Prochlorococcus marinus str. MIT 9313: one gene and its partner. Each later gene encodes a partner of the first gene's protein in a complex. Links are inferred from orthologs where the notes say so. Each region holds a gene or a part of one and is shown on either strand. Other genes may lie near its edges.

Region 1 (9,154 bases):
CGTAGACACAAGCCGAGTTTGGAACAGATTTATAAATTATCTTTGATACAAAAGAAGACTCTATTGAAATAGATTGCTTACAACAACATGTGTCACTGACATAAGTATAGATGCAAATTAAACTAAACATTTGGCAAAAGAGAAAAACTATGTAAGCAGGAGTCGAACTCTAACTTGCCTGACTAGGATTAAATAGGACGTGTAGCAATAATAAAAAATAGAAGAGGGGCGAGACAAATCAAAGAGAGATAGCTATCAATATCAATACCAACAAAAGACAATTGAATGTAATACAAAGTAGACTATTATCACTGAATTTTTAGTATATTTTTCAAAAGATGACAGTGATTTAATTTTGATCAACTCATATCATTAATAAAAGCTTTAATTTGCTTAGGCAACGGCTTCCATTTGATCACCAGCTTGCTCCCGTTCCCAAAGGCTGCGGTATGGTCCCTGGACAGCAAGTAAGTCAGTGTGATGGCCTTGTTGCACCAGCCGTCCTTGTTCAATCACAAGAATTCGATCGCAGGCAGCGGCCGCAGAAAGCTGATGGCTAATCATCAGGATTGTCTGATTCTGTTGGGCACGAATCGAACTCAGGATTGACGCAGCTGTTTTGTTGTCCACACTGGCTAGAGCGTCATCAAGAACCACAACAGGAGCCTCCACTAGAAGTGCTCTGCCAAGAGCAGTTCGTTGACGCTGCCCGCCACTGAGAGTGATGCCTCTTTCGCCTACAAGCGTTTCCAATCCATCCGGGAAGCCCCTGATGTCATCCATCAGTCGGGCCTGCCTCGCAGATGTTTCAACTCGCTCCATAGAGGCCTGAGGATCGCCGTAACGAAGGTTGTCGGCGAGGCTGCTGGTGAAGAGATAGCCCTCTTGCGGAACAAGTGCAACATTGCTGCGCAGATCCTCGAGCAGCAAATCATTGACATCATGGTTGTCAATGAAAAGTTGCCCCCTTGGAACTTCCACCATCCTTCCGAGAGCTCTTGCCAGGGTCGTTTTCCCACATCCCACTGGCCCCACCACGGCGACGAGTTCACCTGGATTGATCACAAAGCTCAGTCCCGACAGCGAGTCGGTCTTGCTTTTGTCGTAACGAATCCGCAGTTCACGTGCTTCGATTCGACCTTTGAGCGGCGTCTCCAGGCTTAATGGTGTGGTTGGGTTGCGAATCATCGGGATACGCTGCAGAAGCTCTTCCACACGCTCCAAGCTCACCTGTCCGGTCTGGAACGTGTTGAGGGTGAAACCAAGTAGTGCAGTAGGAAAAACTAAGCGCTCTACAAAAAGGATCAAGGCCACCAATCCGCCGATGCTGAGGGTGCCTTGTTCCAGTTGACCGCTGCCAAGTGCCAAAAGTAGGAGCAGTGAAACCGAGGAGATTCCACCCAGCAAGGGGAAGAGGGTGCTGCGAGTTCGTGCCAGGCGAATAGCACTATCTTTATAGGTATTGTTTCGCTCCGCAAAGGCATCCTGTTCAGGTTGCTCCTGGCCATAGATCTTGATGGCACTTATGCCTGAGAGATCCTCCTGGATCAGTTCGCTGAGACTTGATAGAGCTTCCTGCTGGCGTTTTTGTTGCCGCATCATTCGCCCCCCAAACAGGCGCACAGTGCCAAGCATTACTGGATAGAGAGAGATTGCGGCCAGGGTTAAGCCTGGGTCGATGGCCAGCATCGCGGGAAGAGTGAAGCAGTAAGCCAACACAGTGTTGGTAAGGCTAAGAATCGCGAAGCCAAGTAGACGACGAATGTTTTCAACATCGCTGGTTGCGCGGCTAATGACTTCACCACTACCAGTCTCCTGCACCCAGCCTGGTTCCTGCCTAAGCATGTGGTCAAAAATGCGCTGGCGCAGGTCCACCTCCACTTGGCGACCGACACCGAAAACCAGTTGCCTAGACACCAAACGCACGATGCCCATGATGCTGGCGAGAATCACAATCCAGCTGGCCTGACGCATCACGTCAGTGATGGCAAAGCCTTCTTGGAGATCATCAATGATGCGCCTCACCTCTAGGGGGATGATGACGCTGACAATGTTCACCACTACGAGGGCCATTGCACCCATCAGCACAGTGCGGCGATGGGGCTTTAGATAACGACCAATGAGATCGAGGCGAAATGCTGCCATGCAGGTATCGCTACATGGTTCAACCTATGCAGCCAGTTTGATGAGCGAGCCTAGAGGGATTCTTGAAACATTGCGATCACAGATCCTTAGCTAATGCGCATTAGAACCATCCAATCCAGCTGAATGCTGGCGATTAAGTAACGTTGCTGCTCACTAACGAACGAGCTCCGGATGTAAATCTGGTCTCTATGCCCTGATTGTTGATTCGATTCATCGTCCTTCAGGGGTGCAAGATTTTTAGTGTGAATGTCTCAAGATCCTTAAGTTTTTGGGATTGAATGACGCAGCGCTAAATGCCTGAGACCTTTGGCCTTGGCACTAGTTGCAGCAATCAGAAAGTCGTTCCTATCCAGAGCTTCAATAGCGCCGTTTGGATGGATCAGAGGTCTTTCTTGCTGTTCTCTTGTAGAAATTCTCGCCAGTAGCAAAGTTTTAGGGGATAGTGGTGTTGTCCCCATCACCCAGCCCGGAGTGCTTTGCACCCGGGTTTTTTTCTGCTCCGATGCCTACTTCAGTTACTGCCTCTTCCTCTTGGTCGCAAATCCTCGAGATGTTGCTCGAGGGACAAAACCTTCCTGAGGTGGAAGCAACTGCCTTGATGGAGGCTTGGTTGGCGGAACAACTAACCCCTGTGCAGACCGGTGCGTTTCTAGCGGCTTTACGAGCCAAGGGGGTAACAGGAAATGAGTTATCAGGCATGGCCCAGGTGTTGCGAGGTGCTTGTCCCTTGCCTTGCCCATTGCCAGACATCCCTATGGTCGACACTTGTGGAACAGGTGGCGACGGTGCAGACACCTTCAACATCTCAACCGCAGTGGCGTTTACTGCTGCCGCCTGCGGGGCGAATGTGGCTAAGCATGGCAATCGCAGTGCAAGTGGCAAAGTCGGTTCAGCAGATGTTCTTGAGGGCCTGGGTCTACAGCTCAAGGCCCCTCTTGTCTCCGTGGTGGAGGCCCTGGTTGAGGTAGGCGTCACATTTTTATTTGCCCCAGCCTGGCACCCCGCTTTGGTCAACTTGGCCCCGTTGCGGCGCAGCCTTGGAGTGCGCACCGTCTTCAATCTTCTGGGTCCACTGGTGAATCCTTTGCAACCAAATGCCCAGGTTCTCGGGGTAGCTAAGGCTGAGCTGCTCAATCCAATGGCGGAAGCATTGCAACGGCTTGGCTTGCAGCGGGCCGTTGTTGTCCATGGCGCTGGAGGCCTTGATGAAGCGTCGTTGGAGGGAGCCAATGCAATGCGTTTGCTTGAGAATGGTCACTTACGACAAGCATCGATCGATTCGGCAGAACTCGGGCTTACTAGAGCTCCTTTGCAGGCTCTCCAGGGTGGTGATTTGGCAACAAATCAAGCGATTCTTTCCGCTGTACTTCAGGGAGGTGGTACCGCCCCTCAACGGGATGTGGTGGCATTGAACACAGCCCTAGTGCTCTGGGCTGCTGGCCTACAAGATGATTTACAAGCAGGTGTTTCTACTGCAAAGACTTGCCTGCAGGAAGGCCTCCCCTGGCAACGGCTAGAAGGGCTCCGCATGGCACTTGATCATCAAATTGGAGAATGAGACTGCGATGACTTCGGGATCCTTCTGCTGATGATTGCTTCATCGCGAAATTCGGCGCTCTTGATGCTTGCTGATGGAACGGTGCTTGAGGGGGAGGCCTTTGGTCATTGCGGTGACGCGATGGGCGAGGTGGTTTTCAACACCGGCATGACGGGCTACCAGGAAGTCCTTACGGATCCCAGTTACTCCGGTCAGTTGGTCACATTCACCTATCCAGAGTTGGGCAACACAGGCGTAAATCTTGATGATCAAGAATCATCCCGGCCGCATGCAAGGGGTGTCATCGCCCGTCAACTCTCCCCAACGCCGAGCAGTTGGCGTTGCCAACAGTCGCTGCAGACTTGGCTGGAGGAGAAAAGAGTTGTTGGTATCTCAGGTGTTGATACCAGGGCGCTTGTGAGACATCTGCGCGAGGTCGGAGCCATGAATGGGGTCATAAGCAGCAATGGTTCCACCCCTAAGCAGCTGATGGAACTGTTGCAGCAGGCTCCATCGATGGAGGGATTAAACCTTGCAGATCAGGTCTCAACGAAAGATCCATACCGCTGGAGATCAACTTGTGCTGTGGGCTTTGATCAAAGGTTGAAGCAACAAATTGATTCGCCCTATCACGTTGTCGCGATTGATTTCGGTATCAAGCGGGCCATACTCGACCGTTTGGTCGCTCACGGTTGTGAGGTCACCGTCCTGCCGGCCAGTTCAGATTTAGCCACCGTGTTGAGTTCACAACCCGAGGGCGTTTTTCTATCTAATGGACCTGGTGACCCTGCTGCCGTGACTGGTGGTATTGCCCTGGTTAAAGATCTTCTCAATAAGGTTGATATCCCCCTGTTTGGCATTTGCCTGGGTCATCAGATTATTGGGCTTGCCATGGGTGGCCGTACTTTCAAATTGGCCTATGGCCATCGCGGGCTCAACCATCCCTGCGGCACAACGGGGCAGGTGGAGATCACCAGTCAAAACCATGGATTCGCACTTGACGCCTCGTCTCTGTCACAGGTCAACGTGGTTGTGACCCATCTCAATCTCAATGACCGCACTGTTGCCGCGATAGCGCATCGGGATCGACCTGTCTTTGGTGTGCAATACCACCCGGAGGCGAGTCCTGGTCCTCATGATGCAGACCACCACTTCGCTCACTTTGTTGAGCTGATGGCAGATCGTCGCTGAAGCGTGGTGCGGATCACTCAGTATCACTACACTTCGTGCCATTGCGTCCCGGGGGACTGGTCCCATCACAGAATTGCAGCGACTGACCGTTTCTCTAAGAGGGGGTTTTGAACGTCGGCAGGGTTGTCTGGTGTTCCAGTTCACTGGACAGCTAGACGCTTATTCCGAGAAGCAGTTCATCACCTACGTAGAGGATGTGCTCATGGCCAATGCTGCTCCTTTGGTTATTGACCTGAACAAGATTGACTTTCTTGACTCTTCTGGTCTAGGGGCTTTGGTTCAAACTGCCAAGAAGTGCACCGATGCCAAACGGTCATTTGCCCTTGTGGGCAATGCAAGGGTCGTCCAAACTGTGAAACTTGTGCGGCTTGAGGATTTTCTCCACCTGGCAGTTGATCTGCGTACGGCTTTAAATCAGTTGAAGGCTTGAACAATTGGATTCGTAGTCAGTCAGCGATTGGCGGTGCTAATGAACTGGGACCGTTGCAGTTGGCTTGGCTTGGTGATGCTGTTTGGGAATTGCATCAGCGTCTGCGTCATTGTTACCAACCTGGCAGATCTGAAGATCTCCACCGAGCTGTTGTTGACGAGGTTAAGGCCGCTGCGCAGGCAGAAGCTCTGCTTCGCTTAGATCCGCATCTTTCAGATCTTGAGAAGGATTTGGTACGGCGAGGTCGTAACAAATCCGGACGAGGACCACGCCGTGGAGATGCAGCGACCTACGGCAAGGCCACAGGGTTTGAGACAATGGTTGGCTGGCTCTTTTTGCAGAATCCGGCGCGGCTTGCGCAGCTCTTGGATCAACTGGAGGAGACCGAACACGACTTGCTATAGCTTCTTCTCTTCTTATGAGCTCCCGCTTTGATCGCCGTTCAGGCAACCCCCCTCGTGGTGGTCGTCCTAGAGGAGGTCGTCCTGGTGGGATCCGACGGGATGGCGATGGGGTTTCTGGTCGATCTGCTTACGGAAGCCGCTCTTCCGGCAGCCGCCCATCGGGTGGTCGTTCCTCTGGACCGCGAGGGGTGTATCGCTCCAGGCCTGATGGAGAAGCTGGTGATAGCCCTTCAAAAGTATCCAATGGTGAAGGCTCTGGGCAGGGCCGTTTTAACCGTGATCGTTCTCGCTCTGAGCAGGGGCGTTTTAGCCGGGATCGGCCTCGCTCTGAACAAGGGCGTGCAAGTGAAACTGACAGAAAAGAGGCTCGTCGATTTCGTGATCAGAGGCCATCACGACGTCGCAGCGATGAACGGCTAGGGCGACGTCCCTCCTTGGGAGAACGTTCACGTCCTGCAGACAGGCAGTTGCCTTCAAAAAGATTCGATCCATCTACTTCGGATCGCGTTCCAGAGGCAGAAACATTCGGACCGGCTGCTGCCGATGATTTGCTTTGGGGACGTCATGCCAGCCAAGCTGCTCTGGAAGCTGGCCGCCCGATTCATCGCATCTGGTGCACATCAGATTTACGAAGCGCACCAAGGTTTTTGCAATTGCTTCGTGAGGCCAAGTCCTCAGGAGTACTGGTGGAAGAAGTTACCTGGGCTCGTCTCGGTCAACTCACAGGTGGTGCTGTGCATCAAGGAATTGTTCTACAGACTGCTGCCGCGGAGACCCTTGATTTGCAAAGTCTGATCGAGGGATGTGCGGGTCTTGGGGAATCGCCCCTTTTACTTGCCCTCGATGGCCTAACGGATCCCCACAATCTTGGCGCCATTATTCGATCTGCAGAGGCTCTAGGCGCCCATGGAGTTGTTCTCCCACAACGACGAAGTGCTGGTCTCACTGGTTCGGTGGCCAAGGTTGCAGCAGGCGCTTTGGAGCATCTACCAGTAGCGCGTGTCGTGAATCTCAATCGCTCTTTAGAAGCACTGAAGCAGGCGGGATATCGAGTTATTGGCCTGGCGGAGGAAGGGGACATCACCCTTCCAGATGTCGATCTAGACGGACCTTTAGTGATCGTAACGGGATCAGAGAAGCAGGGGATCTCTCTCCTAACTCGTCGCCATTGCGATCAGCTTGTACGCGTTCCATTGCGGGGGGTTACTCCCAGTCTGAATGCCTCTGTTGCTACTGCGATGTGTTTATACGAGGTTGCCCGTCGTGGCTGGATGAAGGGGGTTCATGGCCAAACTCCATCCCCCAGGATCGCGCGGCCTCAATGCCCTTTGCCGGTCATCTCTTGCGACTCCATTTCCGTGGAGTCAGAACCCATTGCCAAGACCAATCATTCGCCAATCCATCAGCCAGATGAGATTGAGCGGTTTGGGGAGGCTTTGCCATCCAGCTTGGCTAACCAGCAACTTTGTTCCAAAGATGATGAACCACCGATGGATCGCCAAATAGGGGATTTGCAGGCAGAAAGAACTTCGATTGAGGATGAGGATTTGCTGACCAGTCAGGATTGCAATTTTGACGTTTGTGAGGATCAATCACCTGATGAAGAGAGTGTTCAGCGTTGATCCAAAAATTCCTTCGCAGCCGACAGCGGAACACCAATTGGAACATGACGAGGCAAAATAATGCTCATCCGCAAACCTCAATCATGGGCTCATTGATTAGGCCCCTGCGTAGCCTCGTCAATGGCTTTGGTTTGGCTTGGTGGGCCAGGGTTGAAACCCGTGAACCAAATGTCACCTATTGGTTCGGCCCTTTTGTGACCCGAAAGAGTCTTGAGGTCAAGCTATCGACCTTCGTTGCGGATCTCTCTTTTGAGGGACCTGCGTCTGTGAATCACACCCTCGTGCGTTGTCGTCGCGTTGAGCCGCTGACGATCGCAGTCGAAGGCTGGTCAGACGACTGATAGCGTCGCTGCTGCACAGCACAGCACCGCAAGCCGATGGCGATCGCTGAATGGCGTCAGCAACTAAAGCTCGGCGAGGTTTCCGCCAGGGAACTCACAGATCACCAACTTGCTCGTATCGCAGTGGTGGATCCCACTCTGCACGCTTTTCTGGATATCACAGCAGATCGAGCTCGTGCCGATGCCGATCGCATCGATGAGGCCTTGGCTGCGGGTGAGTCTCTGCCACCTCTGGCTGGTGTGCCTTTGGCAATTAAGGACAACCTCTGCACGAAAGGAATACGCACCACCTGTTCCAGTCGAATGCTGGAAACCTTTGTGCCGCCCTATGAATCCACCGTCACTGAGCGCCTCTGGCAGGCCGGTGCTGTACTTCTCGGGAAAACAAATCTCGATGAGTTCGCCATGGGTAGCTCGACCGAGACATCTGCGTTTGGGGCTACATCCAATCCCTGGGATATCAGCCGTGTGCCGGGTGGCAGTTCTGGTGGCAGTGCAGCAGCTGTTGCGGCAGGTGAATGCATGGCTGCCTTGGGTTCGGATACTGGGGGCTCAATCCGTCAGCCCGCTTCATTTTGTGGAGTCGTAGGCCTTAAACCCACCTATGGCCGTGTCAGTCGTTGGGGTTTGGTGGCTTTTGCCAGTTCTCTTGACCAGGTTGGACCATTCACGACCAACGTGGCCGATGCTGCTGAGCTTTTACAAGTGATCGCAGGATCTGATCCTCGTGACTCCACTTGTCTCAATGTTGCTGTTCCCGATTATTGCTCTGCCCTTTCGCAACCAATGTCTGGGGTACGCATCGGCTTGATTCGTGAGTGCTTTGACCAAAACGGCTTGGATGCGCAAGTGAAGAGAACAGTTTTGACAGCTGCAGAGAAGCTGCAATCCTTGGGAGCGGAACTGGTTGAGGTGAGTTGCCCACGCTTTAGCGATGGCATCGCCACCTATTACGTGATTGCCCCATCGGAGGCTTCGGCCAACTTGGCGCGTTACGACGGGGTGAAGTACGGCTACCGAGCTGAAGGAGCTGATGCTCTAGCCGCGATGACAGCCCGAAGTCGCGCAGAGGGTTTTGGTAGCGAGGTGCAGCGACGCATCCTGATCGGCACCTATGCCCTCTCGGCTGGTTACATGGACGCTTACTACAAGAAAGCCCAGCAGGTCCGCACATTGATCCGTCAAGATTTTGATGCAGCCTTCCAAACGGTCGATGTGCTGCTGACACCCACATCACCTACCACTGCATTCAAAGCCGGTGCCCACGCTGATGATCCACTTGCCATGTACCTGGCTGACCTGCTGACGATCCCAGCCAACCTGGCTGGCTTACCTGCCATCAGTCTTCCCTGTGGATTCGATGACGATGGCCTTCCGATCGGGGTGCAGTTGATTGCAAATGTGCTGGAGGAGTCACGCCTCCTACAAGTGGCTTTTCACTATGAGCAAGCAGCAAACGTTATGGCAAATCACCCGCAGGGAAA
Region 2 (10,191 bases), 190 kb from region 1 along the record:
GATCCCATTAGCCACCTCACCACGAATTTCAATGAATTCCAGCAAGGCCAGGCCTCACTACGACGCCTGCGAGAAATTGAACGCGAACCACAGGAACCTCCTGACATTGACGAGGCTGAACCACTGGGTCGCTTAAAAGGTGATCTAGTGCTTCGTCACGTCAGTTTTGCCTATGTCAATGAGAAACAGGTGCTACACGATCTGTCTCTAGAAGTGAAGGCTGGCCAGACCGTTGCACTCGTGGGTCCATCTGGTGCTGGAAAGAGCACTCTGTTTTCATTACTTTTACGCTTCAACACGGCCCAGCAAGGAAAGATTCTTCTAGATGGTCATGAGCTCATCCAGGTCAAAGCCCAGGAGCTAAGACATCAGGTGGCCTTGGTGCCGCAACGAACAACAGTCTTCTCTGGCAGCGTCGAAGAAGCCATTCTTTTCGGTCGAAATGTGAGTAAAGAGAAGGTCAAAGAAGCAGCAATCCTTGCCAACGCTCACGATTTCATCATGTCCTTACCGGAAGGATATTCCACTCAATTGGAAGAACGCGGCACAAACCTTTCTGGTGGCCAACTGCAACGCATCGCCATTGCCAGAGCCGTGCTCGGCAATCCAGCCGTGCTGCTGTTAGATGAAGCCACTAGTGCACTAGACGCAGAAGCGGAAGCAGCGATACAACTTGGACTACGTCGTGCCATGCAAGGACGAACCGTTCTAGTGATTGCCCATCGTCTGGCAACTGTTCAGGAAGCCGATCAGATTGTTGTCTTAGAACAAGGACGTATCAGTGATCGTGGCAGCCATGACGAACTAATGGCCCGTACGGGACGCTATAGAGAGCTCTGCGAACGACAGTTCATTCGTGATTTGCAGAGTGTCTCAAAGAAAGACAAAGGGATTGTACGCATCCCATAGGATCAAGATCCAATCTTTGGTTCAATGCTAAAGATAATGCTCTGTTTCCCCTAACAATGGCTCCCAAATGGCCCTTAGGTAGGTCCAAAAGTACAAATGACACTCAAGAACAGAACTCAAACACAATGACTGACTCTGCCGCCAATAAATCTGACCCAGTGCTCACCTTCGAAGGCAAGCGCTACGACCTGAATGCACTACCAGATGAACTGAAGGAACTGATCCGTGGCATGCAAGTTGCTGATGCCCAACTACGCATGCACGAAGACACACTAAAAGTGCTGGCAGTAGGACGTCAGACTCTGGCAATGCAATTGAATGAAAAGCTCAAAGACGTCAGTCCTATGCCAGACGCGTCTTGAAGTGACGTTTTCAGCCTCACATCTACCCCTTTTTTAAATCGATAGTTTTTGTTTATGCCAAAGAATATTCGCTATCGCACTCACTAGTAAGCCCGTCAGGCTTAGAACAAGCATGAGCCCATAAGTGTATGAGCAACAGCCCAGACAAACCCTCGATCAGCAACAGGGATTGCACCAGCGAAACTTGAAATAGTGCCAGTGTCATCTCCATGGCCATGGTGACCCAATGTGGAGTCAGTAAATTCAGCGAGCTATTGATCTAGCCTCATAAAAGGCAAAGCCGAATGACCTGCATGATGAACAGCAATAGCATTGGCATATCAAGGGCATAAAGCCCACCCCTAATATCATCAAGCTGGCTGTAAGCAAGACAAGGATGACAATTGGTCAACCACAGATGAAAGTTTTACTCGAGTAAACTAAGTACAATAACACCTAAAAACAGATAGACTTAAAAGAATTAATTAGCTTTTCCAATAAAATCAATGCTGTCATCACTGACAATTAAGCAAAGAGCACCTATATTAATCTCAAAAAAATTGGCAACCATTATCAATTATTTTAAAGCTGCTCAAGATCTACGAACTTAAACAAATGCTGTTCAGCAGCCATTCCAGCAAAAGCATCTTTTTTCACTAACCTTTCACTCAATACCCACAAGCCATCATCAGCCAAGGGCACAAAAGTATCAGTGAACTGACTTAACCCACTGGTAGGCTCATTTGTTTTTGGGTCGTGGTATTGACTGCTGTAAGTATGACTTAGGTAGCCATAACCTGTATCCGTCGTACTTTTTGTAAAAATGGTCACCACTGTTCCGTGAATATGGCGATGAACCATCGTCACCACATCATTTTTGATCCGATAACGATCACCAAGATTTTTACCTCCAACGATCACTTCTAAGCCAACCTCATCGTTTTCACCTGCGGTAAAAGTGTTTTCACCATGGGTCTTTTCAAAACTGCGTCGTACTCGATGTATGGCAACTTCCCAAAGCTGGGAAGAGACAGCCTTAGCGATCAATTCATCTTCTATACCATCAATATGGGCCTTAAGATCTGCTCCCAACTCAAACTTCCCTTCCACGACACGATCATCCTTGACCCAGAGACACCGACCCCGATAACCAGAAAAGACCGGATCCCAGGTGTAGCGATTCTCATAAGCCGCCTGAAATAGTTCTCGACAATCACTACCAGGAGCCAAAACAATAGGGGAAGCGTTAGCGATCACGGCAAGAATTTCAGTTGAGCAAGCCTAATGGGAGATCAAACATGGATGTCTTGAAGCGCCGCTACGGATAATGACTGTTGTTGAAGTGCCGTAATTCCCTCAACAGCAGCTCGTGCTCCAGCAATCGTCGTAAGGGTAGGCACGGAGTAATCAAGAGCTGCTCGTCGCAAATATTTGTCGTCATGAGCGGCCTGACGGCCAATAGGTGTGTTGATCACCAACTGAATCTGACCAGAGCGAATCAAATCTTCGATATTGGGACGTCCCTCATGAACCTTAAGTACTGGCTGAACGTTCAATCCAGCCCGATTAAGGGCTTGAGCAGTTCCGGAGGTGGCCGTGAGATCAAAGCCAAGTTCAATCAGCCTTTCAGCGACAAGTATTAGTGCTGGCTTATCCCGGTCATGAGTAGAGAGAAAGACAGTGCCACGAATAGGGAGGGAATCACCAGCTGCAATTTCAGACTTGGCAAACGCCATGCCAAAACTGGAAGCTGAACCCATCACTTCTCCAGTGGACCGCATCTCCGGGCCAAGCACCGAATCGGCCCCAGGGAAACGACGGAATGGCAATACGGCTTCCTTGACAGACTGAAGAGGCGGTTGAGGCTCATGCGTAAGTCCAATAGCCGCCAAAGTCTCTCCTGCCATGAGCCTAGTTGCGATCCTGGCCAGGGGTACTCCTGTGGCTTTAGCCACAAAAGGAACGGTACGAGAAGCACGAGGGTTGGCCTCGATGATGAACACTTGTTCATCACCCGCTTCATCCCGCTGGACAGCGAACTGCAGATTGATCAACCCCTGAACTTTGAGCGCAAGGGCCAACGCTTCACTCCAGAGACGAATCGTGCGAAGGGCTTGCTCACCAAGAGAGATGGAGGGAAGGCAGCAAGCGGAATCACCAGAATGAATTCCAGCAGGCTCAATGTGTTCCATCAAACCGCCAATCACTACAACTCCATCAGAGTCACAGAGAGCGTCAACATCAACTTCCACAGCATTTTCCAGATACTGATCGATGAGCACTGGATGATCAGGTTCGACCTGAACCGCTTCAGCCATATAGCGATTCAACTCTTGTTCATCAAACACCACCTCCATGGCTCGGCCTCCAAGCACATAAGAGGGACGAACAACAACGGGATAACCAATGCGAAGTGCTACGGCTCGGGCATCTTTTTCACTGCGAGCCAAGCCATTACGTGGCTGGCGAATTTGAAGCTGCCGCAGGATCGCCTCGAACTGTTCACGATCTTCAGCCCGATCAATTGATTCTGGTGATGTACCCCATATCCGTGTGCCTGTTGACTTTCCGATCGAACTCTCTAGCCAACGAAGCAAGGGAATCGCCAACTTGAGTGGGGTCTGACCACCAAACTGAACAATGACACCATTAGGCCGTTCAGCCTCGATCACATTGAGTACATCCTCAAGAGTAAGAGGTTCGAAATAAAGTCTGTCACTGGTGTCATAGTCAGTGGAGACAGTTTCGGGATTACTGTTAACCATCACAGTGACAAATCCCTTGTCCTGCGAAGCAAATGAAGCATGGCAACAGCAATAGTCAAACTCAATTCCTTGGCCGATACGATTAGGACCGCCGCCAAGAATCATCACTTTTGCGCGGTTGTCTGTAACGACCTCACTTTCCGGCTCAAGTTTATACAATTGGTCATCAGAATCAAGACGGTACAGGGGTCGCTCATAAGTTGAATAATGATATGGAGTAGTAGATGAAAATTCGGCAGCGCAAGTATCGACTGTCTTAAAAACAGGTTTGATATTTAACAGTTCACGACGTGCACGTACAGCGAGCTCTTCAGAACCTGTCGCCCAAGCAATCTGACGATCGGAATAGCCAAGCTGCTTCAAGCAGAGTAGAGACTGCTGATCCAATTCATCTAATGTGCGGCCATGCAGATGCGTTGTCTCAATATTGATCATGTGGCGTAATTTGGCTAAAAACCAAATATCAATTTTGCTCAAAGCGTAAATATCATGGTCACTGCGTCCGGCCAACATCGCTGTTCTCACTGCCATGATCCGCTCAGGAGAAGGCGTGCGCAACAAACGCTCAATTTCTGTAGGCGTAAATTCTGGCTCTTGCCGATCACAACCCCAACCAGCCCGCCCAATTTCTAGAGAACGCATCGCTTTCTGAAAAGACTCTTCGAAACAGCGACCGATCGCCATTGCCTCTCCCACAGACTTCATTGCCGTAGAGAGAACAGCAGGGCTGCCCTTAAACTTCTCAAATGCAAATCGTGGAATCTTCGTGACAACATAATCAATTGTGGGTTCAAAACACGCTGGTGTCTTACCCGTGATGTCGTTGATAATTTCGTCAAGGGTATAACCAACAGCAAGACGAGCAGCAATCTTGGCAATTGGAAACCCCGTGGCCTTACTTGCCAGCGCTGATGATCGACTAACGCGCGGATTCATTTCAATAACAACCACCTCGCCATCATCTGGATTGATCGCGAACTGAATATTGCTACCCCCCGTAGCAACACCTATCTCACGAATAATGGCAATGGATTGATCTCTAAGCCTCTGATACTCACGATCGGTGAGAGTTTGCGCAGGAGCAACAGTGATTGAATCTCCTGTATGAACACCCATTGCATCGAGATTTTCAATGCTACAGACGATCACAACGTTATCCGCCAAATCACGCATCACCTCTAACTCGAACTCCTTCCAACCCAACAACGACTTTTCGATCAAGATCTGAGAAACCGGGCTGGCATCAAGACCGCTTTTGCAGATCGCTGCAAATTCTTCAGGGTTGTAAGCAATGCCACCACCACTGCCACCAAGAGTGAAGGCCGGTCGGATGATGCGCGGAAAACTATTAATCACTTCACCAACCTCTTCTGCCTCCTTGAGGCTGGAAGCAATCCCTGAAGGACAAACGTTGACTCCTATACGCTCCATCGCCTGCTTAAACAGCTGGCGATCTTCGGCCTTTCGAATTGCAGCTAGATCTGCACCGATCAACTCAACGCCAAAACGTTCGAGTGTGTGGTTTTCAGCCAATTCCACCGCCAAATTAAGAGCCGTCTGGCCGCCCATGGTTGGCAGCAACGCATCAGGGCGCTCTAACTCAATGACGCGAGTCACAACCTCGGGCGTGAGCGGCTCGATATAGGTGCGATCAGCCATCTCCGGATCCGTCATGATTGAGGCCGGATTGGAATTCACCAACACCACCTCAAAACCTTCATCCCGCAAGGCCTTACATGCTTGAGTGCCGGAATAATCAAATTCACAGGCCTGGCCAATCACGATCGGACCTGACCCCAGCAGAAGGATGCGACGCAGATCAGACCTACGGGGCATGGAATTTCGGGTGTTGGCCAAACGCGACTAGCTTCCCACGCAACGTCAGAGATAGCTCAGGGAAAACACCCAGGCGCCATGTAGTCGCTAGCTTGATGAGTACGGAGAGAGATCAAGACCATGAGCGAACTCCAGCGCCTTAAGGGGCAGCTGCCGCCAGAGATGCAGAGCTGGGTGTTCGTGGAGGCGGCAGCAGCGGTAGATCCACCGCTCATCACCCTCGAGGAAATCGGACGCGATGAGGTCGAGATCCAAATCGATCTCGAACAATGGGACAATTTCGCGCTCGACCATCGCAACTTGCTTTTTTGGCATGAAGTTGGTCGAGTCCAGAACGACACCATTCCTCGCGATGGCTGGGAAATGGCTGCTCTAGCCATCGGCCTCGGCGGTGCAATTGGTGAACTCTGGGTTCAAGACGGATTGTTGCTATTAATGGCCCTAGGTCTTTCGGGCTTCGCTGGATATCGGCTCTATTTAAAAAACAACTCTGAAAAGCGGCTTCAGGATGCAATCGCTGCCGATGAACGGGCTATTGATCTGGCCTGTCGTTTTAATTACAGCGTGCCGAATGCCTACAAGAGCCTTGGGGGAGCGCTAAAGGAGCTTGTGGAACAAACCCGCAAAAAGAAGAAGCGAAGCTTCTATGAAGATCGATTGGAAGCCCTTAGAAAAAGTGCTGAAAAAGCTCGAGCAGAGATGGCTGAACAGGAAGGATCTCGCCAATCCGTAAGCAGTGAGAACGTCTATGGATAGTGAACAGCTAGCAGAAATGGCCGCTGAAGCCTGCGACGATCGCAAAGCTACAGACATTCAACTGATCCGAATCGATGAGGTCTCCAGCCTGGCGGACTGGATGGTGATTGCCGGAGGACTGTCTGAAGTCCAAGTACGAGCAATTGCTAAATCTGTGGAAGATCGCCTTGAGGTAGAAGCCGATCGATTGCCATTGAGAAGCGAAGGTCTTAATGAAGGGAAATGGGCTCTGCTCGATTACGGCGAATTAATCGTGCATGTTCTACAGCCAAGCGAACGAGGCTTTTACGACCTGGAAGCCTTCTGGAGTCATGGAAAGCATCACGGCTTCATGAGCTCGAATCTCTCTCAAGCATCCTGAGACTTAAAAACACCACTTTGAATGAGTAGCAATTAACACCAACTCGAAGTTCCATTGCTTGGTTATTTGGCACGAACCATGGACTTCATCACAAGCTTCATCATCCAAGGGGGCGAGTCTCTGCCAGGCTCTCTGAAGCCCAAAAGTCTGCTTGAGCATGAATCTTCCAACCTGGTTCGGAAGCTCCCAGCGTTCGAGCACAACGCCTCTTGAAGTAAGCCTTAAGCGTGGCTCCAGCGTGGAGTCGATCCATCGCGTGCATGCTGTGGTTTGCGATGGGCGAGGGCGCGTCCTGATGCGAGCGGGTTGTGCAGACTTTGAAACCTTCATCCGTTCAGCTCTAAAGCCCTTTCAAGCACTGCCATTTTTGAGTAGTGGTGCAGCGGAGCAAATGAACTGTGGAGAAAAAGGATTAGCAATCTGCTGTGGATCCCATTCAGGGACACCCGCCCATGCCCGCGAAGCCTTCAGGTTGCTTTGGAATGCCGAGCTAGACCCAAGCCTGCTGCAATGCCCCATTCCAAGGGGAGGCACGAGCCCGCTAGAGCACAACTGCTCCGGGAAACATGCTGGCTTTCTTGCGACGAGCAAGAAAATGGGTTGGCCCCTTGATTCATACCTGCAAGGCAACCATCCTCTGCAAGTCGAAGTGAATCGACGCATAGCCGAACTGCTTGGGCTACCGGCCGACGAGCTCGTAGCTGCCAGGGATGACTGTGGAGCACCAACCCTTCGCCTACGGCTAGACCAAATCGCTCTGCTCTATGCCCATCTCGGGGCATCACGTCAGGCAGAAATGGAACAAGTGATCAGGGCGATGTTGGCCCATCCTGAACTCGTAGCAGGGGAAGGCCGATTTGACACTGAGCTCATGCGACGAGCTCACGGACAAATCGTGAGCAAGGGTGGAGCAGAAGGTGTCCAATGTCTAAGCCGCGTTGGTGAAGGGATGGGTGTAGCGATCAAAGTAGAAGACGGATCCAAACGAGCAAAACACGCTGTAGCGCTCCACCTACTTCGCCAACTTGATTGGCTCACCCCAACCGGACTGCAAGAATTAGAGGAACAGGTGTTGCTCATTGCTCCAGGTGTGCAGCTGGAAGTGGCCGGCGCTCTTCGATACCAGGAAACCTAAACAAAGACCAGGTTGCACAAGCCTCAAAAGGTATGCTTTGAGGGTCACCGCGGGGTAGAGCAGTCTGGTAGCTCGTCGGGCTCATAACCCGAAGGTCGGGAGTTCAAATCTCCCCCCCGCCACCTCTTAAAAGCCCCTCTCTGAGGGGTTTTTTAATGTCCTGGACTAGGAAATTCTAAAACTGACAGGAGTGAGCAAGCTGTCCCTAATCGCACAAGATAAACCCCAATAAACCAGTTTGGTGTGGTAGTTGCCTACCACAGTAAAAGCAGATCCCGGTACACTTAAGTGAGGAAAACAGCCATCAAAATGTTCAATGCCGAACATTTCGAGGTGTGCCTCTCAAGTTAGTGCCACATCAGCTAGAGGGGTCGAGAGGATGCCAAAAGGAACGCAGAAGAAGCTCAACGAGTTCGACACCTAGGCCAACGCTCTCGTTACCTCTAGGTGTCGGTTCCGGATGGTCAGGAGGAAACGGAACTATGTAATCCGGGTTCTCAACTACAAGCCCGTCTGGAACATAGTCATGCGCTACTGAAAAGCTAACCATCAACTTCTCACCTCTAGCCAATACCTATATCTCCTTAACTCACTCTCAGCACGTGAACTGAATATCACCATCTCTGATTCCATTTTTTTTATATTTCACGGCAAGTTGATGCCAATCCTCAGGGATTTGATTGAGGCGAATATCCCAAGCCAAAGGCAATCGTTGTTGGCCTGGTGAGATCTTATTTTTCTTGCTTCTAGTTCTTGCACTGCTCACCAGCCGTTTAAGTATGCGACTACCCCAGTGGCACTTTGGAGCGCCTTTGCCGTGATGGCGATAGCGCTGGCAGAAACGTTCATAGCGCTTGGCACAACCATCGAACGTTGCCGAGAGCATTAAAAAGGCATGGCTCCATTCACTGATGCCGTCTGATTGCAACCTGATGTAGTTGAAGTTTCATACAATTCAATCGATACTTGTGCATTCATCAGCCTTAGATTGTGCTATACATAAAGCATAGACAACTACATCTGATGTCAGAAGAACAACTCAAGGCATTTATTGCCAAAGTTCAAGCCGATGCTTCACTACAGGAACAGTTAAGGACAGAAGGAGCTGATGTTGTAGCCATTGCCAAAGCTGCAGGCTTCTCGATTACCACAGAAGACCTAAACTCTCATCGCCAAAATCTGTCTGATGATGAGCTGGAAGGTGTGGCTGGGGGAGGGGGGAAAATGACTGTACGCGGAAGAGACATGAGCTGTGGGTGTCAGGATTACTGGGAGGATGATTACTGACAAACAAACTGTCGCAGACATATATTCAGCTGTCCCTTGCAGCTGCCTCTGACAGGACATACCACAGCCTACACACTCAAAGCCCTTGCATTAGCAGGGGCTTTTTATTTCATCAACGACTTCCATATTTGCTTAAAACGGCATCCGATACCTGGCACCATTGACTTGCAAAAAGTTACCTTGATGTCTTATTTAGCAGGCAACAACCACCAATAGTTTTTCGTATTCATCACAAATTTGCCTCTAAATCCTTTTGCCCTAAAACTACTTATATTCCTAACTTAATCACCACAGTCTGAGAGTTTGATCTCCATCTCTGATTCCATTTGTTTTTCTAAATCTCACCGCAACCTGATGCCACTCCTCAGGGATTTGATTGAGGCGAACATCCCAATCCCATGGCAATCGTTGTTGGCCTGGTGAGATCTTATTTTTCTTGCTTCTAGTTCTTGCACTGCTCACCAGCCGTTTAAGTATGCGACTACCCCAGTGGCACTTTGGAGCGCCTTTGCTCTTATGGCGATAGCGCTGGCAGAAACGTTCATAGCGCTTGGCACAACCATCGAACGTTGCCGAGAGCATTAAAAAGGCATGGCTCCATTCACTGATGCCGTCTGATTGCAACCTGATGTAGTTGAAGTTTCATACAATTCAATCGATACTTGTGCATTCATCAGCCTTAGATTGTGCTATACATAAAGTATAGACAACTACATCTGATGTCAGAAGAACAACTCAAGGCATTTATTGCCAAAGTTCAAGCCGATGCTTCACTACAGGAACAGTTAAGGACAGAAGGAG

Evidence for each region.
Region 2: the proteins of carA (region 1) and carB are in contact, whole or in part, in a solved structure (PDB 1KEE), measured with the Escherichia coli proteins. The link is inferred for Prochlorococcus marinus str. MIT 9313 from one-to-one orthologs.

Annotation. Positions count from the first base shown.
Region 1 is NC_005071.1:703,057-712,210, reverse strand. Bases 2,974-5,803 are described here. They hold carA (glutamine-hydrolyzing carbamoyl-phosphate synthase small subunit), read left to right. Parts: upstream 2,974-3,733; coding sequence 3,734-4,873; downstream 4,874-5,803. Other genes in these bases: rlmB (23S rRNA (guanosine(2251)-2'-O)-methyltransferase RlmB), read left to right, coding at 5,722-5,803; AKG35_RS03410 (Mini-ribonuclease 3), read left to right, coding at 5,300-5,707; AKG35_RS03415 (STAS domain-containing protein), read left to right, coding at 4,947-5,303; trpD (anthranilate phosphoribosyltransferase), read left to right, coding at 2,974-3,703. Also shown: AKG35_RS03435 (DUF7005 family protein), read left to right, coding at 1-5; AKG35_RS03430 (ABC transporter ATP-binding protein), read right to left, coding at 394-2,145; AKG35_RS12730 (hypothetical protein), read right to left, coding at 2,406-2,627; more of trpD, read left to right, coding at 2,648-2,973; more of rlmB, read left to right, coding at 5,804-7,329; AKG35_RS03400 (DUF1816 domain-containing protein), read left to right, coding at 7,374-7,670; Asp-tRNA(Asn)/Glu-tRNA(Gln) amidotransferase subunit GatA, read left to right, coding at 7,707-9,154. UniProt on the Escherichia coli protein: Small subunit of the glutamine-dependent carbamoyl phosphate synthetase (CPSase).
Region 2 is NC_005071.1:896,327-906,517, forward strand. What follows is about bases 2,343-6,209. They hold carB (carbamoyl-phosphate synthase large subunit), read right to left. Parts: upstream 5,852-6,209; coding sequence 2,543-5,851; downstream 2,343-2,542. Other genes in these bases: AKG35_RS04270 (DUF3386 domain-containing protein), read right to left, coding at 2,343-2,507; AKG35_RS04280 (DUF3318 domain-containing protein), read left to right, coding at 5,972-6,209. Also shown: AKG35_RS04260 (ABC transporter ATP-binding protein), read left to right, coding at 1-909; AKG35_RS04265 (DUF6447 family protein), read left to right, coding at 1,035-1,271; more of AKG35_RS04270, read right to left, coding at 1,833-2,342; more of AKG35_RS04280, read left to right, coding at 6,210-6,607; rsfS (ribosome silencing factor), read left to right, coding at 6,600-6,968; AKG35_RS04290 (asparaginase), read left to right, coding at 7,126-8,103; AKG35_RS12750 (hypothetical protein), read right to left, coding at 8,462-8,653; AKG35_RS04300 (hypothetical protein), read right to left, coding at 8,699-8,989; AKG35_RS04305 (Nif11-like leader peptide family natural product precursor), read left to right, coding at 9,127-9,390; AKG35_RS04315 (hypothetical protein), read right to left, coding at 9,676-9,972; AKG35_RS04320 (Nif11-like leader peptide family natural product precursor), read left to right, coding at 10,110-10,191. UniProt on the Escherichia coli protein: Large subunit of the glutamine-dependent carbamoyl phosphate synthetase (CPSase).